Regions from separate parts of the Ornithinibacillus jepli genome, predicted to be linked through region 1. Evidence: riboswitches for the same ligand, from Rfam matches in the RefSeq annotation. Region 1 holds a riboswitch; the other holds the start of a gene.

The links. A riboswitch is a leader RNA that binds a small molecule or an ion and turns the genes downstream of it on or off. The one in region 1 is predicted to bind cyclic di-AMP.
Region 2: it holds a riboswitch for cyclic di-AMP, as region 1 does, so the genes downstream of both, AB1K81_RS15030 (TetR/AcrR family transcriptional regulator) here and AB1K81_RS12475 (potassium channel family protein) in region 1, are expected to answer to the same signal.

The regions. Positions count from the first base shown of each region.
Region 1 is NZ_JBFEGG010000003.1:126,490-134,238, forward strand. It holds gene AB1K81_RS12450 (TAXI family TRAP transporter solute-binding subunit) at 1-154, shown strand, start outside; gene AB1K81_RS12455 (DUF1850 domain-containing protein) at 176-667, shown strand; gene AB1K81_RS12460 (TRAP transporter permease) at 683-2,623, shown strand; gene AB1K81_RS12465 (SLC13 family permease) at 2,721-4,166, shown strand; gene lhgO (L-2-hydroxyglutarate oxidase) at 4,185-5,390, shown strand; cyclic di-AMP (ydaO/yuaA leader) riboswitch at 5,538-5,689, shown strand; gene AB1K81_RS12475 (potassium channel family protein) at 5,761-6,417, shown strand; gene AB1K81_RS12480 (TrkH family potassium uptake protein) at 6,447-7,749, shown strand, end outside.
Region 2 is NZ_JBFEGG010000004.1:115,691-123,439, reverse strand. It holds gene AB1K81_RS15035 (ABC transporter ATP-binding protein) at 1-861, opposite strand, end outside; gene AB1K81_RS15030 (TetR/AcrR family transcriptional regulator) at 874-1,485, opposite strand; cyclic di-AMP (ydaO/yuaA leader) riboswitch at 1,707-1,849, opposite strand; gene ant(6) (aminoglycoside 6-adenylyltransferase) at 1,932-2,792, opposite strand; gene AB1K81_RS15020 (FixH family protein) at 2,880-3,647, opposite strand; gene AB1K81_RS15015 (DeoR family transcriptional regulator) at 3,696-4,283, opposite strand; gene AB1K81_RS15010 (heavy-metal-associated domain-containing protein) at 4,620-4,859, shown strand; gene AB1K81_RS15005 (Msr family ABC-F type ribosomal protection protein) at 5,110-6,564, opposite strand; gene AB1K81_RS15000 (tRNA dihydrouridine synthase) at 7,085-7,749, opposite strand, start outside.

The sequences.
Region 1 (7,749 bases):
TTTAACAAAAGGATTTTATGAAAATCTAGATACATTAAAGGAAACACATAGTGCTGCAAGTGATATTAATATCGATAACGCACTGAAAAATTTACCAGCTCCTTTACATCCAGGTGCAAAGAAATATTTTGATGAGCAAGGGATAACAGAATAAACACATTAAGAAGGAATTGGTATGCACAGAAAAGTAATCTATTTAGTAATTATTCTACTGATTGTTACTGGGATCTTTATGGTTCCAGTACAATCAGGTGTTTTACTTACGGACTTAGAAGGGAAACCGTACCATTTTTTTCAATGGGAAGGAAATACAATTACGATAGGATGGCGTCATTCGGTAGAGTTAACACCATGGCAAGAAACCTATACCATCAATCGTGATCACTCCTTATCATTTTTTGAGACGCTTTATCAATCATATGGAGCGGGCACTCCAGATACAGAAGGGGAAGTCGAATTTCTTTCTAACGGTTATGTTCGTGTTACGGATATAAAGCGAAATATACTTTTTTACTCACTTTATTATGTCCCCATCTCTAATTATTTCATTGCAGACGGGACAACATCGTATCCTTTAAAAAACTATGTTCCTGATTATAATCATGTTCAAATTTCTTATAAATCATTTACTATTTTTCAGTGGTTAAGGATGAAAATTATCTCTTAAGGAGGGATGGGCCAAATGAGTGAAGCGGTTAAACCAATAGAGGATTTAACATCAGAGGAACAGAAGAAACTTCTTGAGAAATTTGATACAGAATCTAGATTTCGTAATTTTAATATTGCGTGGATGGTTCGTCTTGTTACATTTATTGCAGTTGGTTTAGCACTATTTCATTTAATTACATCTTTTACTGGACCTCTAGTAACCTTGAAACATCGTGCTCTCCATACAGGTGTTATCTTAGTTTTAGTATTTTTACTTTACCCTTCACGCAAAAAAGCACCGCAACATCGTGCATCGGTAGTCGATTTTCTATTAGCTATTTTGTCTGTAGCAACCATTGGCTATATTTTTATTGATTATATGGGCATTGTAAACCGAGCGGGATTACCGAACACTAGTGACTTCTTATTTAGTTTATTAATTGTCATGCTGGTTCTTGAGGGGGGTCGACGTGTTGTTGGAATTGGTCTAACTGTGCTTAGTGCATTATTTTTACTCTATGCTTATTTCGGTCCATATCTTCCTAGAATTATTGCCCATCGAGGTTATTCGATTGAAGATATTACGACTTATATGTATTTAACAACGGAAGGAATATTCGGTACAGCAATCGGGGTATCGGCTACGTATATTTTTTTGTTTGTCCTGTTTGGGGCATTTTTAAATCGAACCGGATTAGGTCAGCTGTTTAATGATACTGCGATGGCAATGTCTGGTCATACAGCAGGTGGACCAGCTAAAGTATCGGTTATCTCAAGTGGGTTCCTTGGGTCAATTAATGGTTCTGCTATAGCTAACGTGGTAACGACAGGATCTTTTACGATTCCTTTAATGAAGCGTACTGGTTATTCGAAAGATTTTTCAGGTGCGGTCGAAGCAGCGGCTTCGGTTGGTGGTCAGGTTTTACCACCGGTTATGGGTGCTACTGCATTTATTATGGCGGAGACGTTAGGTATGAAATACAGCGAAATAGCTCTTGCTGCCATTTTACCTGGAATACTTTACTATTTGGGAGTTATAACGGTTGTTCATTTGCGTGCGAAAAAGCGTGGATTACGAGGGCTAACCCGTGACGAACTCCCTAGTTTGAAGGAAGTAATGCTGGAAAGAGGTCATTTATTAATACCTTTATTCGTTTTAATTTATTTGTTATTTAGTGGTAGAACACCGATTTTTGCGGCAGCATGGGCAATTATTATTACGATTGTTGTTGCTATGATAAGAAAGCAGACGCGGTTAAGTATTAAGGGGATTATCCATGCTTTAGAGGATGGGACTCGTAGTGCTGTTGGGGTAGCGATGGCCTGTGCTATGGTTGGAATTATAGTTGGGGTAGCATCATTAACAGGTTTTGGTTTAAAAATGACTTCAGCAATTCTTGTTTTAGGGCAAGATACGTTGATTTTAACGTTGTTCTTTACGATGATTGCTTCGATTATTCTTGGAATGGGGTTACCGTCCATTCCAACCTATATCATTACATCATCAATGGCTGCCCCTGCCTTGGTACAGTTTGGAATTGAACCATTTGTATCCCATATGTTTGTATTCTACTTCGGTATTTTAGCGAATTTAACACCACCTGTTGCATTAGCTGCTTTTGCTGGAGCGGGTATTTCAGGAGGAGATCCGAATCGAACCGGATTTATTTCATTAAAACTAGCTGCTGCAGGTGTGCTAGTCCCATATATCTTTGTATACTCACCAGAATTATTAATGCAAGGTACGAATGGCTGGGAAATTGCTTGGGTTGCGATTACGGCAGCGATTGGGATTATTGCATTAGGGGCAGGTCTTGAAGGGTATTTTATGGGTAACATGATATGGCCACTTAGAATTATTTCAATATTGGCAGCAGTAACATTAGTCATACCTGGTTCTCTAACCGATATAATTGGGCTTGGCTTACTATTATTAGTAGTAATCGCTCAATTCTTTGCTAAAAAGCGGGAATAAGATTCTTAAGGTGAAAACAACTTATCAGATTGGTTGAAGTTATGGGGTGCCTTATTGGCAGCCCCTGAATTTTACATAATGCAGGGAAGGGACAACGATGAAGCAGGCTAAAGCTCGGATTTCTGTTCCAAAGGATAAGGGAAAAGTAAAAAAAGTCGTCAGTTTGCTTATTGCAGCTGGCATTTTTATGTTGTTGTATTTTGGATTGCCAGATATTTTTTCCTACGAGGCAAGGGTTATGACTGCGGTTGTTAGCTTCGGTGTTGTGCTTTGGGCACTTGAACCTATTCCGATTGGGTTAACTGCATTATTAATTCTAGTATTAATGCTAATTCTTAATCTAGCTGATACATCAATCGTATACAGTGGTTTTGCTTCACCGGCCACTCATTTAGTGGTTGGAGGTATGATGATAGCCCGCGCTGTAAATGAAACAGCTCTTGTGAAAAGAGTAAGTTATTATATTGTGAAGAAATGGGGTGCGACGGCAAAGGGACTACTTGGAAGTATGATTGTAGTACAGCAAATACAAGCATTTTTCATTCCGTCCACAGCAGTAAGAACTACTTTAGTCATCCCGATTTCCACACTTATCGTTAACTCTATTGGCGCAAAGCCCGGAAGTAATTTACGGAAAATGATCATGCTTGGTATTGCGTTTGGTGGAAATATTAGTGGGACGGCAATATTAACTGCAGCGGTTGGAAATATTTTAACAGTAGAGCTGTTAATTCGATATGCAGGAATAAACATCACCTATTTTCAATGGTTTTTATATACACTTCCATTGTGGTTGATTTTAATTCCAGGGATTTGGATCTTATTGTATAAGTATTTTCCGTTAAAGGAAGAACAGAAAAGCTTTCCACATATTAAGGAAGAAATGGATTTAAAAATGAAGGAGCTCGGTGCAGTTAGTTTTAAAGAAATTCGCTGCCTAGTTATTTTGCTTTTCATTGTGGGGTTGTGGATTACCGAACCTTATCATGGATTACATCCTAGTGTACCAGCTTTAATTGGTGCTGTAGTTATGTCGTTACCAGGGGTAGGATTTGCTAAGTGGGAAAACGTAGTCAAAATAAACTATAATACTGTACTACTATTGAGTGTGACGTTATCGATGGGGTATGGATTAATCGACTCCGGAGCGGTAGATAGGATAGGAGAATATATTAGCGTTGGTTGGTTTTTGGAAAGTATACAAAATCCAGTAATAGCTGCCATATTTGTCATTATTCTTGCCCAAGTATTTCATAAGCTTGTTTCGAATGTATCGGCAGCGGTAGTGACTCTAATACCGATAATGATTAGTGTTGCTGAAAATGCTGGTGTAGATCCATTACCTTTGGCATTTATTGCAGGGGTTACGAGTTTGTTTGGATTTTTACTTGTCGTCAAAACGATGCCTAATTTAGTTGTCCATAGTACTGGGCTAATCGAACAACGTGATTTTTTAGTTCCAGGAATATTGGTCACAATCATGACGACAATTGCAACAATCTTCGTAGCATTAACATGGTGGCAATTTATCGGTTTAATCTAATAGATTAGGAGAGATAACATGTATGATTTTTTAATTGTTGGTGGCGGTATTGTAGGATTGTCTGTCGGTATGTCATTGCTAGAACAATACCCTGGGGCGAAGCTTGCAGTCTTAGAGAAGGAATCAGACGTTGCTAAGCATCAGACCGGACATAATAGTGGAGTTATTCACTCTGGCATCTATTACAAGCCTGGGAGTTATAAGGCACGATTTGCTAAGACAGGAAATGAAAGTATGCGTAAATTTTGTGAGGAGCATGACATCCCACATGATATTTGTGGAAAGATAATTGTGGCAACGAGTGAAGAGGAAATTCTAGAACTAGAAAAGCTATATAAACGTGCTTATCATAATGGGCTGGAGGCTACTTGGCTATCAAAAGAAGAGTTGAAAGAAAAAGAGCCACATGTAGCTGGTAAAGAGGGAATTTTTATCCCCTCCACCGGAATAGTAGACTTTGAGACTGTTTCACGAGTGATGGCATGGAAGATTCGTTCTCTTGGTGGGGAAGTTTTCACCGATACTGAGGTAATAGATTTAGATGAAAAGAATGAAGGAGTTTTCGTTGAGTCGAAAAGTAAAACGTTTCTTACTAAATTTCTAGTAAATTGTGCAGGTCTACATAGTGATCGAGTTGCTAGAATGGCAGGCTACCATGTGGATGTAAAAATATTTCCGTTTCGTGGGGAGTATTTTGAATTGAAGGAGGAAAAAAGATATTTAGTGAAAAATTTGATTTATCCTGTACCGAACCCTAATTTTCCATTTTTAGGTGTCCATGCAACTCGAATGATAGATGGAGCAGTAGAAGTCGGACCGAATGCTGTTTTAGGATTTAAACGGGAAGCATATTTGAAAACATCGTTCAATTTAAAGGACTTCAATGAAATTGTTTCATATCCCGGTTTTTGGAAACTAGGCTTAACTTACTTAAAAGAAGGTATAGAGGAAATCTCTAGGTCGGCTAGTAAAAAGCTATTTGTTGAAAACTTAAAAAGACTTCTTCCTTCTATAGAAGAAGATGATTTAATTCCTGCCCCAGCGGGTGTACGTGCCCAAGCATTAGGTAGTGATGGAAAACTATTTGATGATTTTTTTATCATTGGGGGAAAAAATAGTGTACATGTATGTAACGCACCATCTCCTGCAGCAACTTCTAGTTTGGAGATTGGAAAGGAAATTGCAAGAAGAATAAGCTATAGATATGATGTGTTATCATATTGAGCGAAATATGCTTAAGTAATCTCGTGCCATAAAAGGTACGAGATTTTTTTTGGACAAGAGAGGGGAATATGGTTATAAAAATGGGTGTTGACATTTGAAAGAAACAGGAGTATTTTTTCTATATACTTTAAATCTTAATAAATATACACCTTTTAGTCGCTGAATCTAATTACTTAGAGCGGGGGAACCAGATGGATAGCTTGATAGACTATCTAGTGGGGTGAATCTTACTATGTAAGAGGGGATACTCTCAATCCCTAATCCGACAGCTAACCCCGTAAGCGTTAATATTCGAGAGAAAGGTCAATATTATGACCATTCTATTTGATATGGTCTTTTTTTTATGGTGTAAGTGGAAAGAGAGGAAGTAATGAAAAAACAATTTGTTGTTATAGGCTTAGGTCAATTTGGGAGTAGCGTATGTAAACAACTATATCAGTTAGGTCATGATGTATTGGGGATAGATAATGATGAAGATAATGTAAAAACGAATTCTAATAATGCGTCTCATCTAGTCGTCGCAAATGCAACAGATGAAGATAAACTAAAGGCGCTAGGAGTTAGGAATTTTGATTATGCCATTGTTGCGATTGGAGAAAAAATCCAACCGAGTATCCTCTGTACTTTAATTTTAAAGGATATTGGCGTTAAGAATGTATGGGTAAAAGCGCAAAACGTTCAGCATAAGAAGGTGCTAGAAAAAGTTGGAGCAGATAGAATAATAAATCCAGAAGAAGAAATGGGTATTCGGATTGCAAATCAACTAGATTCAGATAAAATAATCGATTATATCGGTCTTTCTAAGGATTACAGTATTTTAGAGTTAAAAGCTACAAGTAAAATATCCAATAAAAGTTTAATACAATTAGATATTCGAGCGAAATATGGTTGTACTATTTTAGCGCTAAAAAGGGGAGAAGATGTTAATGTATCTCCTTTACCAGACGATTTGATCCTTGAAGGGGATGTAATGGTTGTTATGGGAGACAATAAGAGTCTAAAACGGTTTGAAGAAAAGGCGATGTAGGTTAGTAGTGCTAGCTAGGGGAGAAAAACATGATAAAAATACCGAAAACAAAAGAATTTAGTCCTGCACAAATAATTGTAATGTTTTATGTAGTAGCCGTATTTGTCTCTGTTTGTTTGCTTAGCTTACCTATTACAGTAAAATCAGGAGTAGAATGGTCTTTTTTAAATATTTTATTTACCGCAGTTAGTGCAGTAAGTGTTACTGGATTGTCAGTAGTAAACGTTGCGGATACGTTTAGTATACCAGGGGTTTTTATTTTACTTTTTATTCTACAGTTTGGTGGCATTGGTATAATGACTCTAGGTACCTTCTTTTGGCTATTAATTGGTAAGAAGATAGGTCTAAAAGAGAGAAGATTAATAGGAACAGATCAAAACCAATTCCATCTATCAGGATTAGTTAACTTGATGAAGCAAATATTAGTATTAATTCTTTTAATTGAGTTTGTAGGAGCGATTATTTTAGGTACTTACTTTTTAAATTATTTTCCTACGTGGCAGGAGGCTTATTTACAAGGGTTATTTGCATCCGTAAGTGCAACAACGAACGCTGGATTTGATATTACGGGAAATTCTCTAATACCTTTTGCTCAAGATTATTTTGTCCAAATGATAAATATTATTCTGTTGACATTAGGAGCAATTGGTTTTCCTGTGCTTATTGAAGTAAAGAATTTTATTAAAAATAGTAAAAGCAATCATTCATTTAGATTTTCTTTATATACAAAGTTAACGACTATAACGTTTTTTGCGTTAATGGCTTTTGGTACAATTGTCATTCTCTTATTTGAAGCGAACCACTATTTTGCTGATAAAAGCTGGCATGAATCCTTTTTCTATGCACTGTTTCAATCTTCTACGACTAGAAATGGTGGATTAGCGACAATGGATGTCAGTCTCTTTACTTATCCGACATTGCTTGTCTTATGCTTTTTAATGTTTATTGGTGCTTCACCTAGTTCTGTTGGTGGTGGAATAAGAACTACGACATTTGCTGTTATTCTTTTGTTAATTTTTTCATTTGCGAAGGGGAGGAAACATGTAAAGGTGTTTGGCAGAGAAATACATGAGGATGATATAAGAAAATCCGTTGTCGTTAGTTTCCTTGCGTTTATTATTTGCTTCATTGGCATCGTCATATTATCTGTTACGGAGAACTTCTCCTTAATGCAAATTGTTTTCGAGGCAAGTTCTGCATTTGGTACGACAGGATTGTCAATGGGAATAACACCAGAGCTTAGTTCAATTGGTAAGATAGTTATTATAGCGCTTATGTTTATTGGAAGAATAGGTATATTATCGTTTATATTTATTTTCCATGGAGATGAGA
Region 2 (7,749 bases), on a different contig from region 1:
CATAAATAGATCCTCAAGCGTTGGCGGTGCGCTTTCCAACTTTACTATTCCGAACTGGCTAATATGTCTAATTACTTTATCCAGCTCTTCTGTATCCACCTGGAATGTCAAACCTTGATCCTTTTCTTCTATTTCATGCACCCCTTGTAATTCCTGCAAAGCTTCTATCTTTTCCTTCGTTTCCACGAGAATATGAGTACGGGTTAAATGACGTAGCTCATTTAGCGTTCCCGTTTCAATGATTTGCCCTTGACGAATGATGCCAACTCTATCACATAATTTTTCTACTTCAGATAGAATATGACTAGATAATAGGACACTTTTCCCTCTACGTTTAACATCCATCACACATTCCTGAAATACTTGCTCCATTAGGGGATCTAGTCCTGAAGTTGGCTCATCTAGAATATACAAATCAGCATCTGATGAAAATGCTGCTATAAGTGCTACCTTTTGGCGGTTCCCCTTCGAATAGGTACGACATTTCTTAGTAGGATCTAAATTAAATTTCTTAATTAACTCTTCTCTTCTGCTTTTATTATTCGTTCCTCTTAGTTTAACGAATAAGTCAATTACTTCCCCACCAGTTAGATTTGGCCATAAATTGACGTCCCCTGGCACATATGCAACTCGTTTATGAATTTCTACAGCATCTTGCCAAGCATCTTTACCGAATAATTTCACTTCCCCCTCAGTAGCCTTTAAAATACCAAGTAATACACGTATCGTCGTAGATTTACCAGCACCGTTAGGACCAATAAATCCAAACACTTCACCACTTCCAACCTCAAAGTCAACACCGTCTAAAGCCGTAAACTTTCCAAATCGCTTTGTTAAATCTTTAACTTCAAGAACACTCATGTTTCATCCTCCTTATTTGTAAAAACTAGACTTTAATATGTTAGAATAACTTTCCCATTCTTTCAGATATTCCTCTCCAACTAACTCAAACGTATCTAATTGACTAATTGCCTTCTCTCCAAAGCCAAACATCGTCCAATTCATAATTTCTATCGCTTTTTGAATATCAATATCTTCACGAAACATAGAGTAATCTATATTCTCATAGATTTTGGAAACACCTTGTTCCTGAATAGTATCAATTCGATTGCTAATTTCCTTCCTTACTTCCTCTGATTCCTCAAGTTTTAAAGAAATTAGAAAATCAAATATTTTAGGGTATCTCTTTTGGAGATGTAACTTATACAAGCCTATTTTCTCAAGCCTTCGAAAAATATCTCTTTCATTCAAATCAATGTGTTCATATATTTTCTCGATAATTTGAACACTGTGTTCGATTAAATAAACATATAAATCTTTCTTGCTAGTAAAATAGTTAAACAGTGAACCTTTTGATATTTGTGCCTTTTTTACAATTTCATTTGTGGATGCTTTCGCATAGCCACTCTGCATAAATTCTTCAAACGCAGCGTTTATTATACGCTGTTGTTTTACTGAATCTAAATTATGAAATAAAGAATTCAAGATGATTCCCCCCTTTCTATTTTGAACAAAATGACCAATGTGGTCATTCGTAATCATGAGGAAAGGATGGGCGGGCTATCTACAACCCTATGAAACTTATTACTTCTCCATATGTTCCCTCCCAAAATTCCCCAACACAAGCAATAATTCGCTGTACAAAGCATGAAAAAAGACCATCACGAATTAGAATGGTCTTAAGGTAACCCTTAGACCTTTCTCTCGAATAATACTTGTAACGCTTACGAGGTTAGCTGTCGGATTAGGGACTGAGAGTATCCCCTCTTACAAAGTAAGATTCACCCCTAGATAGATTAACTATCATTATTGGTTCCCCCGCTCTATAAAGATTCAGCGAATAAAAGGTGTTCGGAAATATAATTTTTACTATCTACCCACAAATTACTCCCTTTTCCTTCTTTTGTCAATGACTTTTTAAACAAAAAAATCTACATTAAATCGACTTCAAGATAAATCCTTTTCGTATACTGTGTTATCGCTTCATCATAACCCGGGTAATCATATGCTAAGCTTTTAGCAACAGACTTAGAGTACTTTCTAAATAGTTCCTGGCAAGCAAATAAAGCCCGCCACATGTTTTCGTAGCTATCTTGAGTATAGGTTGTAAGTAATGTCTCCCAATCAGTCTTTGGCAAATAGTGGTTAATAAATTTATAATTTTTCCCCAAACTGAAATTAAATCCTCCTTCTAACCCAATGTGCCAAGACATCATTCGTAATAAATTCGGTCTAGCAATCTCACTCAAGTGATCGATGGCATATAAGATTTCTCTCCTGGCAAGCCCCTTCACAACATATGTGGATACAAACCAAAATTCATTGCAGCAATCATCAAATTCCCTTGCTGTAGGCTTTTTTATCCAATACTTTCTATCATTCGGGATTACCTTATGTTTAATAAGGCTATCTTTATCAAGAAGTACTTCTACTAAACCATCACTAGAGGAAAAGTATTCTGCCACTTCATTAACTGGAATTAATGTTAAATCTACTTTATTCCCATCTGCCAATATCATGAGATAAGAAAACCAATTCCCAAGCTCTGGCGGAAATAACTCCATAGCTTCTGGTTTTTGCATGATTAAGCGCTCTCCAAATCGGTCTAACCATCGATCATTCTCTTTAAAAGAATCCATATCTGTTACAAAATAGGAAATATCATAATCTTGAAAAGTGTCATGGGGAATGTTTTTATTTGTACGTGAGCCTTCTAGTGTTACGAAGCGAATTCGATCATCATTTCTAGCAAACTCAAGGAAAAGATTCATCATTTCTTTCTCACTTCTCATTTTCGTTACCTCCCGATTTATTATTATAAAAGAAAAGTGAAAGCTTCCTATTAGGCTTTCACTTGTTCCGAGTTCATGACGACATATTTATTTTACTTCTATCGTGTGTTCCTCATGCTCATGCAGGCCCTCATCATTCTCAACATGAATAACAATTGTGTACGTTCCTGCAGTATTAAAGGAATGCGAATTACTATATTCTCCAGGAGCTGACTCTTCTGTATCAACCCAAGCATACTCTTCCGTTCCATCTTTATTTATTTGATAGCGAACTCTTGCCCCTTCAAGAGGTTCATTATTCATTTCTAAATGTAATCCAAGTTCGACTTCTTCATTTACTTGTACATCTTCAAGCTCAATAAAGTGCATAGCAAAGCCTTCTGTATGGCTATGGCTATGTCCATGTTCATGGCTTCCTTCATCATCGTGATGTTCTTCCTCATGATGAGCTGCATGACCTTCACCAATTGTAATGGATTTCTTAGGCATCGTATGCATATCTCTTGCTGTAGTATGAGCATAAATTTCATAAACTCCATCTGTATCAAAGCTTATTTCTGCAGTGTATGTTCCATCCGCATTGTTAGTTGCCTCAACAGTTGTTGTTTCATCTTCATTACCTTGCATCCAATATTCAAATTCCATTTCATCCGCATCAGTTACTTTGTTATCACCATATGTAACGATAGCTGTTAATTCCACCTTTTCTCCAGCCTCAGCTGTTTCAGGTAATTGAAAATCAACTTCTAGCACCCCAACTTCTTCTTCCACTTCCGTATTTCCCTCATCCTTACCACATGCGGCTAAAGCCACTACAATCAATGCAAACATCAGTATTCCAATATATTTTTTCATATTTTAAATCCTCCATTTATTCTAAATAAACAATAGTTGTTTATACTTTTATTGATGATTACTACAGCTTGAATCATGTCCACTCATCTTTTGAAAAATAGCATCCAAAGCTTCACTAAAACTATAAACGCTTCCTCCAAAGCCTTTCACGAAATTATCGGCATGTTCCTTCCACTCAAAAGTTAAAATCTGTGGTTGACAGCAGCCCATCTCAACCGTAGTATCCATAACATACCAAGCCAATGGTGCACTAATCGTTGTCTGTCTAAAAAAGTCAGGACAAATCGATTGAATTACTTGATCACCTAATTGACGAGTACGGAGAAGTCCACAATGAGCACAACACGCAACTTCAATTTTGTTCTTAGGCATGAATAAGCGGTATGCCAAACGTTCATTTACTTTACGGTTGCATAGAATACATTCATCTGAAGATGATTTTTTATTATTGTTATTGTTTGCTAGTGTAACACCACCAAACGTCTTTAACAGAAACCCTTCATCAATTAACGGTTTTAAATCCCTATGAATCGTCATCTCGGATACACCGATTACCTTACTTAGATCTGAGATTTTCATAGTATGATGTTCTAACACTAATTCTTTAATACGTTTTTGACGTTCGAGTGGTAACATATTAATTCCTGCCTCCTAACTCTCATAACTATTCTTAACAAAAAATAACAACTTCTAACAAGAATGTATCAGCACTACTATAATTATTCAATATAATTCATGTGAATAAAGTGTGAAAACATTATTAATCCCATAAATGTTCATGAATTATTCAAAAATAAGTAAGTTTAATTTCTATAATTCAATTGTTGATTATATTTAACAAAATCAAACATACGTTATATCAATAATGGAAGCAACTTATAATTGGAATTCCTTTTCATATATTCCTTTAACTCACAGTAGAATGAAATAGAGGCATGAAAAATTCGTCTAATAACAAAGGTGGTGAACAGAATGAATGAAACAATTTACATAGATATAAAAGGAATGCATTGTCCAGATTGCCCAAAAAAGGTAGAGAAATCTCTTTCAAAACTAGTTGGAGTAGCCGAAGTAAGTGTTAACTATGAAACAGAAAATGGCACTGTCACATTCAATCGTGATTTAACAAGCATTTCTGAAATCGTTAATAGGATAAATAAAATGGGATTTACGGCTGAAAATATTCAAAGTAAATCGGAGACGACGATATAGTACAGCTAATAAGAAGAGGCTGGGACAAAAGTTTTTTAGTCAAACGAATAACCGAATGTAGTGCACCTACGACGCACCGGAAATATACTACGCTTTCCGCGGGCGGCTGGTGAGCCTCCTCGTGCTAACGCACTTGCGGGGTCTCACCGATGCCTTTCCTCCCGCTGGAGTCTCCGTATATTTCCGGTGCTAGTATGGTGAATCATTCGGCTTTACTTCTGTACAATTTTGTTATGTCCCAGCCTCTTCTTTACTGTTGAGTGAGCTTTTTATCTACAATTTTAAACTGGATATCTGCTACATTCTTAATGAATTGCTTGTCATGCGACACAAAGATTATCGTTCCATCATAGGAAGCAACAAATCTTTCTAACGCCTCAATCGCACGAATATCTAAGAAATTAGTTGGTTCATCTAGTAATAAGATGTTATATCTACCTAAAAATAAATGACAAAGTTGCAGCCTAATAGCCTCTCCACCACTTAAAGATTTCACTTGTTTCTGAATGTCATTACCAACGAACAGCATAGAGTGTAATACACTCCGTAAAAAACCTTCTTCATAATCTGAACGATTTTTTAAAAATTGTAAAACTGTTTCATCCGTTGAAAATTGATAACTCATTTGTCGGAAATAACCGAACTTCGCTTTAGGTGATATGGTTATTCCTTCTTCTTCCTTCATGATATATTGCAAAAGTGTACTCTTCCCGCTACCGTTTGGTCCTGTGATGGCAATTTTCTTCCCTAGTGGTAGTTGAAAGCTAACATCTTCCAATAATATTTTTTCACCAGCTAAAACGGTAAGTTGATTAGCCATAACCGGTACCTTATTATGGAGTTCCAATGCTTTTGATTGATGAAAGACAATCGGTCTTTCGCCTGGAACTGCTTCTACTTCCTCTAACTTCTCCATTCGCTGTTCGATAGCTTTTGCTGCACGGGCCATCGCCTTTTGACTCGTACCTTTTGATTTGGTCATAAACGTCTTGTTAGGCTTTGCATTTGCTTCCCTTTTGGTCATCTTACCAGCTTGTGCAACTTTACTAGCCTTTCTCATTTTTTCCTGAGCAGCTTTTTCTAGGCGAGACTTTTCCTTCTCGTACTGTTCATATGCTTGAGCTTGTTGTTCTCGTTCAAGTTGCTTTTGAGCTACATAATCAGAATAATTTCCCGAATAAACGATTACCTTCCCGTCACTAACCTCCCATATCGTCGTAACTAGTTCATCTAATACCGCACGATCATGGCTAATCAGGACAAGGGCTCCATAATAATAACGTAGTTCTTCAAATAAATAAGCAATTCCATCCTGGTCCAAATGGGTAGTAGGCTCATCCATTAACAATGCCTCGTAATAATTACTAAACAGCTGAGCTAATTTTAGTCTCGTCTGTTCCCCTCCACTTAAGCCTTCCATTTCTTTAGGGACGTGTAATTTCCCAAGTAATTTCGGATCAGCTTCTCTCTTAACAGGTGGTTCCATTTGTTCGAAATAACCAAAATCAACATGTCTATTCACTTTACCTTTTGTTGGTTGAATCTCACCAGCTAGTAACTTCAGCAAGGTACTCTTCCCTGCACCATTTTCACCAACTATACCGATGCGGTCAAATTGATGTACCGCCAGTCTTTCCATTTTTAATATCTCTTTATCTAAAAAATTCACTTCTATATTTTCTAACTCGAAACAAATTTGTTCCATATTGCTACCTCCCGAAATATTGTTATTTATTTCGTACCGATAGCTTGAATCGATACGAGCATTGAATAATCAAAAGCTCGTGTATTAAAAGAATAATAGTAATTGCATAGAACTTCCCTCCTATCTTTATTTCTATAAAAATAAAACTCACAGACGTCTGCCTGTGAGTTAGAGTAAAGGGATGTGTCTACATAATAATTTTGTTAGGTTAAATACCGCATCACCCTCAAAAAGGGGAATCAAAACAAAAAAAAGAAAGGCAGAAAATCCGCCTTTCTTCATTTGAATTTATATTTTACGAAGATTATTAAAAAAGGACAGACTAATCCCATTAACTCTGTCTCACAAACAGAGCCTTTGACCGTATTAAATTACTGGTTCAAAGTTGGGAAACGTAGTCTTATTGAATACACTTTTTCATAATCCTCCTTAACGTTAAGTTACAGTTAGTATTATATTTTGTTTAATTAAGAAAGTCAATTTGTTGTTTTCTTAGAAAATGCTTGTTTTCAATTAATAATTAGTTTTTAAGATATCTTAACTCAAATTCATCTAACAAGGAACGCGCCTCATCTGTAGACTCTGTGTTCATCAACTGATTTCTTAATTCACCCGCACCTTTAAACTCACGGATATATATCTTAAAAAATCGATGAAGTGCCTTGTACGAACGTAAGTTTAATGACGTATAGTTATCATGGAGGTCCAGATGCAATCTTAAAAGATCAAGTAATTCCTTACTACTATGTTCTTTCTTCTCTTTTTCAAAGGCAAAAGGATTTTTAAAAATGCCACGTCCAATCATAACACCATCAACACCATATTGTTCCGCAAGCTTTTGCCCTGTTTGACGGTCAGGTATATCTCCATTGATAGTAAGAAGTGTATCTGGTGCCACCTCGTCCCGAAGCTTTTTAATCTCGGGAATTAACTCCCAATGAGCGTCTACCTTACTCATTTCTGCTCTTGTACGTAGGTGAATAGAAAGATTTACAATGTCTTGTTTTAATATGTGTGTTAACCAGTCACGCCATTCTTCTACTTTTGTATAGCCCAGCCTTGTTTTAACACTTACAGGTAATCCTCCAGCCTTTGCAGCTTGTATTAATTCAGCAGCTACGTCTGGACGACGGATAAGACCACAGCCCTTGCCATTCCCTGCTACATTAGGTACTGGACAGCCCA